DNA from 2 places in the Streptomyces sp. NPDC107500 genome. Region 2 is predicted to be linked to the other one. Evidence: riboswitches for the same ligand, from Rfam matches in the RefSeq annotation. Region 2 holds a riboswitch; the other holds the start of a gene.
What was found. A riboswitch is a leader RNA that binds a small molecule or an ion and turns the genes downstream of it on or off. The one in region 2 is predicted to bind cyclic di-AMP.

Region 1 (4,384 bases), on a different contig from region 2:
GCTGGCGGAGCTGTGCCCGCCGTCCCGGACGGCGTTCAGCGTGGGCGCGGTCGTGGTCGCCGCCGACGGGAGCGAGCTGGCGCGGGGGTACTCGCGGGAGGGCGGCGACGCCGTCGTGCACGCCGAGGAGGCCGCGCTCGCCAAGGCCGACCGCTCCGATCCGCGGCTCGCGGGGGCCACCGTGTACAGCAGCCTGGAGCCCTGTGCGCGCCGCGCCTCCCGGCCCGCGCCCTGCGCCCGGCTGATCCTCGACGCCGGGGTGCGTCGCGTGGTCACGGCCTGGCGGGAGCCGGACACCTTCGTGCCGGGCGCGGACGGCGGCGGGGTGCTCGCCGCCGGGGGCGCCGCCGTCGTCCTACTGCCGGAGTACGAGGAGCGGGCGAAGGCCCCCAACGGTCACCTGTGGGGTGCCTGAGATACCTGTGTGCGTTCCGCCTCCGACATGACGTACACTGGTGACACAACGACGCGGGGTGGAGCAGCTCGGTAGCTCGCTGGGCTCATAACCCAGAGGTCGCAGGTTCAAATCCTGTCCCCGCTACTGAAGGCCGAGGGCCGGAATCCGAAAGGGTTCCGGCCCTCGGTGCGTTCACCCGCTCGGCCCTCACCACTCGCCGCCCACCCCCGTCGCGGGAAACCTGGAGTACGCACGGCAAGCGGCGCGGACAGGGGGCGGCGGGAGACCAGTGGTGCGGGCAGGCGATGTGGAGGACGAGGGAGCGTACGCCAGGGCCGGCGGCCGGCTCCCCGGCGATCCCGTGCCCGACCCGGGCCTCGGCGACGAGCCGGCGCCCGTGCCGACCGCCGGGCAGCCGCGGCCGTGGCGCACGTCCTACGGCCGGGCCCTCGCGCGCTCGCTCCCCGTACTGCTGATCGTCGTCGCCGTCCTGTACGACATCCTCACCCCGCGCTACTTCACCGCCGGGCCCCTCTACACCGCCGCGCCGCTGGTCGCCGCCCCGATCTACTCCCGGCGGGGCACCGCGCTCACCGGGATCGCCGTGGTCGCCTCGGTCGTCGGGCTGCAACTCGGCAAGGGCGTCATCCACTACGTCGACTCCCTCACCGAGCTGATCACCATCGCGACGGTCGCCGCGCTCGCCGTCTTCGTCAACGCCTTCGTCCGCCGCACCGACGAGCGCCTCGCCATCGCCCGGGAGATCGCCGAGACCGCCCAGCGCGCCGTACTGCCCGAGCCGGCCGAGCGGATCGCCGGCTTCGAGATCGCCGCCTGCTACGAGGCCGCGCAGGCCGGCGCCTTCATCGGCGGTGACCTGTACGCGGTGCAGGACAGCGCGCGCGGCGTCCGGCTCATCGTGGGGGACGTGCGGGGCAAGGGCATGGGAGCGGTGGCCGCCGTCGCCGTGGTGATCGGCGCCTTCCGGGAGGCCGCCGAACAGGAGGCGACGCTGGAGGCGGTGGCGCAGCGCCTGGAGCGGGCGCTGGCCCGCGAGGGCACCCGGCGCGAGGGCCTGGACGCCTTCGAGGGCTTCACCACCGCCGTCCTCGCCGAACTCCCGCACGGCGCCGGGACCGTACGCATCGTCAACCGCGGGCATCCGCCGCCCCTGCTGCTCCACGGCGACGGCACCGTGGGGCCGCTGCCCGCCCGGGAGTCGGCGCTGCCGCTCGGCATGGGCGAGCTGGGTGTGTGGCCCGACCGCGCGGAGGAGACGGCCTTCCCCGGTGGGGCCACGCTGCTGCTGTACACCGACGGACTGTCGGAAGCCCGGGACGAGCGGGGGGAGTTCTACGATCCGAACGCGCGGCTGTCCGGTCGCGTCTTCCGCCATCCGGCGAAGCTGCTCGAGACCCTCGCCCGCGACGTGCGCCGCCACTCGGGGGGCGGGATGGCGGACGACATGGCGCTGCTCGCCGTCCGGCGGCCACGGCACGGCGACCATGATCATTGTCACGAGCCGTGACGGGTCGGCGTCCCTCCGCATAACAACTGACGCACCGTCAGAAAGAAGTGACGTGAAGGGGAATACCGAGCAGCGGTCAACTCGCCCGATTTTCACCGATCCTGAGGCGTACGTCCCGGCCGTATTCGTTAATGATCAAGAGGAACGGCTTGGAATCCGGCCCCCGGGTCTATTAACGTTCGATAACGCAGCGCGGTCGTCCCAGCCGTCACAGAAGGCGGCTCCGTGCGCACGCGCCGAATCCCGCAAGGGAACCGGGGAACCACCACATTGGGGTGAATCGGGCGTTTGACGCCGTGGCGACACGGTTGCATGCGCGCGTAGGAGACCTTCCTGCTCCGAACCCGTCAGCTAACCCGGTAGGCGAAAGGAAGGAAAGGAGTACGCCCACGTGGCGTCCAACCGGCCTGCCCCCGAGGCCCCGTTCGTGCCCAGTCGGCACGACACCGACACCTTCGGTTACGAGAACCACCGCACCGAAGAGGGTCCTTGGGAGGAGTGGAATCCCACCGAGGACTCCATCCGCCCCGTACGCGGCCGGCACCGCGTCGCCAAGCAGCGTGGCGGGCTCGCCCGCAGCTCCACCGTCCTCGGCGTCGGTGTCATAGCCGCCGTCGGCGCGGGCGGCATGGCCAGCGCGCAGACCGGCAAGCCGCCGGTGTCGATCTCCATGCCGGACCTGCCCAACGTCGGCTCGCTCATCTCCGACGACGACGCGCCGGAGCCGGAGGGCTCCAGCACCCCGCTCAGCGGCATCGGCGTGACCGCCGCCGCCGACACCGCCGAGGGCACCGACACCGCCGGCGCCGGTGAGTCCCTGCGGGCCCGGATCATGGCGCAGGCCGAGCAGCAGCAGGCCCAGGTCGAGACCAAGGCCGCCGCCGAGGCCGCCGCGGCCGCCGAGAAGAAGGCCGCGGAAGCCGCCGCCAAGGCGGAGAAGGAGGCCGAGGCCAAGGCCGCCGCCGCCAAGAAGAAGGCGGAGGAGGAGGCCGCGAAGAAGGCCGAGGCCGAGCGCCTGGCCAAGCTGGCCAAGCAGTTCACGCTGCCGACCTCCTCGTACACGATCTCCTCGACCTTCGGTCAGGCCGGCGCCTACTGGTCCTCCGGCCACCACACCGGCCTCGACTTCGCCGCGCCCACGGGCACGCTGCTCAAGGCCGTGCACAGCGGCACCATCACGTCGGCGGGCTGGGACGGGTCGTACGGCTACAAGACCGTGCTCACCCTGGATGACGGCACCGAGATCTGGTACGCCCACCAGTCGTCGATCAGCGTCAGCGTCGGCCAGGAGGTCACCACCGGTGACGTCATCGGCCGCGTCGGCGCCACCGGCAACGTCACCGGCGCCCACCTCCACATGGAGGTCCACCCCGGCGGCGGCTCCGGCATCGACCCGATGGCGTGGCTCCAGAGCAAGGGCCTCACCCCCTGAGCCGCGGCCCATCCGCTTCCCCGCTGGTCCCCGGCGGTCCTGACGACAACCCCCCGACGTCAGGGCTGCCGGTTTGCGGGGTTTTTGCGTCTGCGCCGGAATGACCTGATCCGGTGCGTTCGTTGACGCACTACATGACTTCTCTGCGCAAGCTCGGCTCCTCCGACCTGGAGGTCTTCCCCCTCGCCCTCGGCGGCAACGTCTTCGGCTGGACCGCCGACCAGGACCGGTCCTTCGCCGTCCTGGACGCCTACACGGCGGCCGGCGGCAACTTCGTGGACACCGCCGACTCGTACTCCGCCTGGGTCGACGGCAACAGCGGCGGCGAGTCCGAGACCGTCCTCGGCCGGTGGTTCGCGGCCCGCGGCAACCGTGACGACGTCGTCCTCGCCACCAAGGTCAGCCAGCACCCCGAGTACCCGGGCCTGTCCGCCGCGAACATCAAGGCGGCGGCCGACGCCTCGCTGCGCCGCCTGGGCACCGATCACATCGACCTCTACTACACGCACTTCGACAAGCCCGAGGTGCCGGTCGAGGAGATCATCGGCGCGCTGGACGAACTGGTGAAGGCGGGCAAGGTGCGGCACATCGCCGCCTCCAACATCTCCGCCGAGCGGCTCGCGGCCTCCCTGGAGTTCTCCGACCGCGAGGGCCTCGCCCGGTACGTTGCCCTCCAGCCGCACTACAACCTGGTCTCGCGCGACACCTACGAGGGCGGGCTGCGCGACCTCGCCGAGCGGTCGGGCCTGGCCGCCGTGCCGTACTACGCCCTCGCGGCCGGCTTCCTCACCGGCAAGTACCGGCCCGGCGCGAGCGTGGACAGCCCGCGTGCGGGCGGTGCGGCCAAGCACCTGGAGACCGAGCGCGGCCGGCGGGTGCTCGCCGCCCTGGACGAGATCGCCGAGGTCCACGACGCCCCCGTCGCCACGGTCGCCCTCGCCTGGCTGGCCGCGCAGCCGACGGTGGCCGCGCCGATCGCGTCCGCGCGCACGGTGGAGCAGCTGCCCGCGCTGCTGGGCGTCGCGGA
Region 2 (4,384 bases):
CCCTCGTCGGCGCCTACATGCTGGCCGGTTCCCTGGCCGACCGGGCCCACGCCGCGGGCTTCGCCGCATACGAACGCGGCACCCGTGACTTCGTGACCCTGAACCAGAACCTGGTCGGCCAGGGCGGCGCCACCCTCTTCCCGACCACCGCCCGGGCCCTGGAGCAGCGCAACGACCGGCTGCGCGGCCTCAGCGCCATGCCCGCACCGGAGCCCCGCCCGGCCCATTCGGCCCTCACGCTGCCCGTCTTCGGCGGCCGCTGACTCCGCTCGGTTCTCACGGCACCGTTGCCCGAGCGGAAGGGCCCCGGTCACCCCGGTCACCGCACCGGGCGCATTTTTCCGCAACGTTCCACCGCCCGTATTTCCGCCCGCCGGCAGAAATACGGGCAGGTGGAAAATACCCCCCGAATTTCCTGCTCTTTGTATACGGGACCCGTGTTAATGCCGCAGGCTCGCCGTGTTTACGGGACGTTGCGAGTTCCTCACACGCTCCGTCCTGCCGCCGCCGGAGGCGAATCGCAGGCGGTGTCCCGGCGCCGACCGCTCGGCGTGCAGCGCCATGAGCGCCCGCGCGCGGTCGCCGTCGCCCCGGGCCACCGCGTCGAGGATCGCGCCGTGCTCGGCCCAGTACTCCACCGGCCCGGCCGGCGCCTCCACGTCGTACATCCAGGCGATCTTGTGGCGCAGCTGGGTCAGCAGCGCCGTCAGGGAGGGGCTGCCGGCGGCCTGGGCGAGGGTCTCGTGGAACCAGCCGCCCAGGGAGCGCAGATCCTCGCCGCTGCCCTGCCTGGCGCGTTCCTGCCCCAGGCGGACCAGGCCGCGCAACACCTTGAGGTGGGCGTCGGTCCGGCGGCGGGCGGCCCGGGCGGCACCGAGGGGCTCCAGGAGCGTACGGGTCTCCAGCAGGTCGGCGGCCTCCTGTTCGGTCGGTTCCGCGACGCACGCGCCCGCGTGCCGCCGGGTCACCACGAAGCCCTCGGCCTCCAGCGTGCGCAGGGCCTCGCGGACGGGGACGCGGGAGACGCCGTAGCGGCGGGCGAGCAGTTCCTCGGTGAGCCGGCCCCCGCGCACGTGGACGCCGGCGACGATGTCGTCCCGGATCGCCGTGCACACCGAATGCGCCGGAATACGCATGACCGACCTCCGCCTTAATCCCCGTGAAACGCCGACGATTGACGTTTCCAGCGACTCTAGGCCAATCAAGCGGATATTCCGACGGCGGAGTGGATTTCATGGATCAAAAGCCCCGGCTCGGACGGCCGGGGCTTTCGGGTGGTGTCGCGGGGTCCGCCGTCAGACGTTCACGCCGTGGGAACGGAGGTAGGCGACGGGGTCCATGTCCGAGCCGTACTCGGGGCTCGTACGGGCCTCGAAGTGCAGGTGGGGCCCGGTGACGTTGCCGGTGGCGCCGGAGAGGCCGATCTGCTGGCCGGGCTCGACCGACTGGCCGACGGAGACGCCGATGGACGACAGGTGCCCGTACTGCGTGTACGTGCCGTCGTGCATCTTGATCACGACCTGGTTGCCGTACGCCCCGCCCCAGCCGGCCTCGACGACGGTGCCGACGCCGACCGCGTGCACGGTCGTACCGCTGGAGGCGTGGAAGTCGATGCCGGTGTGGCTGCCGGAGGACCACAGGGAGCTGCCGGCCTGGTAGGCGGTGGAGACGTAGGACGAGGTGATCGGCGGGACGAAGGTGTTGAGGCGCTTGCGCTCCGCCTCCCGCGCGGCGCGCTCCTTGGCCTCGCGTGCCTCCTTGGCCGCCTCGGCGGCCCGCTCGCGCGCGGCCTCCTGGGCCGCCTCACGGGCGGCGGCGTCCGCGGCGGCCTGCCGCTGTGCCAGGGCCTGGGCGTCGATCTCCTCGGCCAGGGAGTCGCCGATGGTGATGACCGGGGTGAGTCCGCTCCGCTCCACCTCGGGCTCGGCGGCGAGCGCCGGAGCCGCGAGGGTGCCGACGACGCCGGTGGTGGCGAGGGCCGCGACACCCGCCGCGCGGGCGGTACTGCGATGCAACCTGCTGGGACGCCGGTGCTTCCCGGTGGCGCGCGTGAACGCCATGTAGAGGCTGGTCCTTTCCTTCCCTCTCGCCTACCGGGTTAGCTGACGGGTTCGGAGGTGGAAGGTCTCCTACGGACCCCCTCGCTGCGCGCGGGCGTCCGATTCACCCCAGGGACTACGGTGGGTCCCCGGCTCCCCTGGCTCGCGCCGTACGGGGACTCGGCGATGACTGTCCGGTGCCGCGGGTGCGGCGCACTGCCTGACGAACAGCCCGGACGACGCTAAACGCGGCTGTGTTCAATTCTCAAACGCAACAGTGTTTTTGTAGCGCATGCCACAGGGCAGACGGGCAGCCTCTCCCTCAATTCGGACAAACGGCGGCCCCGGTGACACTCCGGTCACCGGGGCCGCACTCCGCGCGTGCCGCTACTCGGCCGCCACCACGGTGACTTCACCGATACCGAGGGCCTCGACGGGCTCCTTGATCTGCGCGGCGTCACCGACGAGGACGGTCACCAGCCGGTCGACCGGGAAGGCGTTCACGACCGCCGCCGTGGCCTCCACGGTGCCCGTGGCGGCCAGTTGACGGTAGAGCGTCGCCTGGTAGTCGTCGGGCAGGTGCTGCTCGACCTGGTCGGCCAGGGTGCTCGCCACGGCCGCGGCCGTCTCGTACTTCAGCGGCGCCACACCCACCAGGTTCTGCACGGCCACGTCGCGCTCGGGGTCGGTGAGCCCCTCCGCGGCGAGCTTGCGCAGTACCGTCCACAGGTCCTCCAGGGCGGGACCGGTGTTCGGGGTGTCGACGGAGCCGCTGATGGCGAGCATGGCGGCGCCGGTGCCGTCCGGCGCGGACCGCAGCACCTGCCCGAACGCCCGTACGCCGTAGGTGTAGCCCTTCTCCTCGCGCAGGACGCGGTCCAGGCGGGAGGTGAGGGTGCCGCCGAGGCAGTAGGTGCCGAGCACCTGTGCGGGCCAGACGCGGTCGTGCCGGTCGGATCCGGTGCGGCCGATCAGCAGCTGCGTCTGGACGGCGCCCGGACGGTCCACGATGACGACGCGGCCCCGGTCGTCGGCGGTCACCGGCGGCACGGGACGGGGTTCGGCGGCGGAGCCGGTCCACGCGCCCAGGGTGTCGCCCAGCAGCGCGTCCAGGTCGAGGCCGGTGAGGTCGCCGACGACCACGGCGGTGGCCGTGGCGGGGCGGACGTGCCTCTCGTAGAAGGCGCGTACGGAGCCGGAGTCGATGGCCTCGACCGTCTCCTCGGTGCCCTGGCGCGGGCGCGACATGCGGCTCCCGGCCGGGAACAGCTCCTTGGAGAGCTCCTTGGCCGCGCGGCGGGCCGGGTTGGCCAGCTCGTGCGGGATCTCGTCGAGGCGGTTGCGGACCAGCCGCTCGACCTCGCTGTCCGCGAAGGCGGGTGCCCTCAGGGCGTCGGCGACGAGGCCGAGCGCCTTGGCGAGGCGCGAGGCGGGCACCTCCAGGCTGAGCCGGACGCCGGGGTGGTCGGCGTGCGCGTCGAGGGTGGCGCCGCAGCGCTCCAGCTCGGCGGCGAAGTCCTCGGCGGAGTGCTTGTCGGTGCCTTCGGAGAAGGCGCGCGCCATGATCGTGGCGACACCGTCGAGGCCGGCCGGCTCGGCGTCCAGGGGCGCGTCGAGGAGCACCTCGACGGCGACGACCTGCTGGCCGGGGCGGTGGCAGCGCAGTACCGTCAGCCCGTTGTCGAGGCGGCCGCGGCCGGGCGCGGGGAACGCCCACGGCTTGGGCTCGCCGGCCTGCGGCTGGGCGTGGAAGTCCATGGTGGCGAGGTCGGTCACTTGGCCGCCTCCTCGTTCTCGTCGGTGGCGTCGTTCTCGTCGGTGGGGGCGGTCGGCTCGTAGACGAGCACCGCGCGGTTGTCGGGGCGCAGGCGGGCCTTGGCGACCTCCTGGACCTCCGCCGCCGTCACCTCGAGCACTCGCTGCACGGCGGTGAGGGCGAGCTGCGGGTCACCGAACAGCACGGCGTACCGGCACAGTTCGTCGGCGCGGCCGGCGACCGTGCCCAGCCGGTCCAGCCACTCGCGCTCCAGCTGGGCCTGGGCGCGCTCCATCTCCTCGGCGGTGGGGCCCTCCTCGGCGAACCGGGCCAGCTCCTCGTCGATGGCGGCCTCGATGACCGGCACCTCGACATCGCCGGACGTCTTCACGTCCAGCCACCCCAGGGAGGGAGCCCCGGCGAGCCGCAGCAGGCCGAACCCGGCGGCGACGGCCGTACGGTCGCGCCGCACCAGCCGGTTGTACAGGCGGGAGGACTCGCCGCCGCCCAGGACGGTGAGCGCCAGGTCGGCCGCGTCGCTCGCGCGCGTGCCGTCCTCCGGGAGGCGGTAGGCCGCCATCAGGGCGCG

Region 1: it holds a riboswitch for cyclic di-AMP, as region 2 does, so the genes downstream of both, ACZ67M_RS20315 (M23 family metallopeptidase) here and ACZ67M_RS11125 (M23 family metallopeptidase) in region 2, are expected to answer to the same signal.

What each region holds. Positions count from the first base shown of each region.
Region 1 covers NZ_JBVJPF010000005.1:20,530-24,913, reverse strand. The annotation lists gene ACZ67M_RS20330 (dihydrofolate reductase family protein) at 1-415, shown strand, start outside; tRNA gene ACZ67M_RS20325 (tRNA-Met) at 468-541, shown strand; gene ACZ67M_RS20320 (PP2C family protein-serine/threonine phosphatase) at 690-1,925, shown strand; cyclic di-AMP (ydaO/yuaA leader) riboswitch at 2,150-2,306, shown strand; gene ACZ67M_RS20315 (M23 family metallopeptidase) at 2,317-3,357, shown strand; gene ACZ67M_RS20310 (aldo/keto reductase) at 3,492-4,384, shown strand, end outside.
Region 2 covers NZ_JBVJPF010000002.1:1,137,760-1,142,143, forward strand. The annotation lists gene ACZ67M_RS11115 (FAD-dependent monooxygenase) at 1-263, shown strand, start outside; gene ACZ67M_RS11120 (GntR family transcriptional regulator) at 441-1,136, opposite strand; gene ACZ67M_RS11125 (M23 family metallopeptidase) at 1,296-2,060, opposite strand; cyclic di-AMP (ydaO/yuaA leader) riboswitch at 2,073-2,235, opposite strand; gene ACZ67M_RS11130 (M16 family metallopeptidase) at 2,427-3,815, opposite strand; gene ACZ67M_RS11135 (M16 family metallopeptidase) at 3,812-4,384, opposite strand, start outside.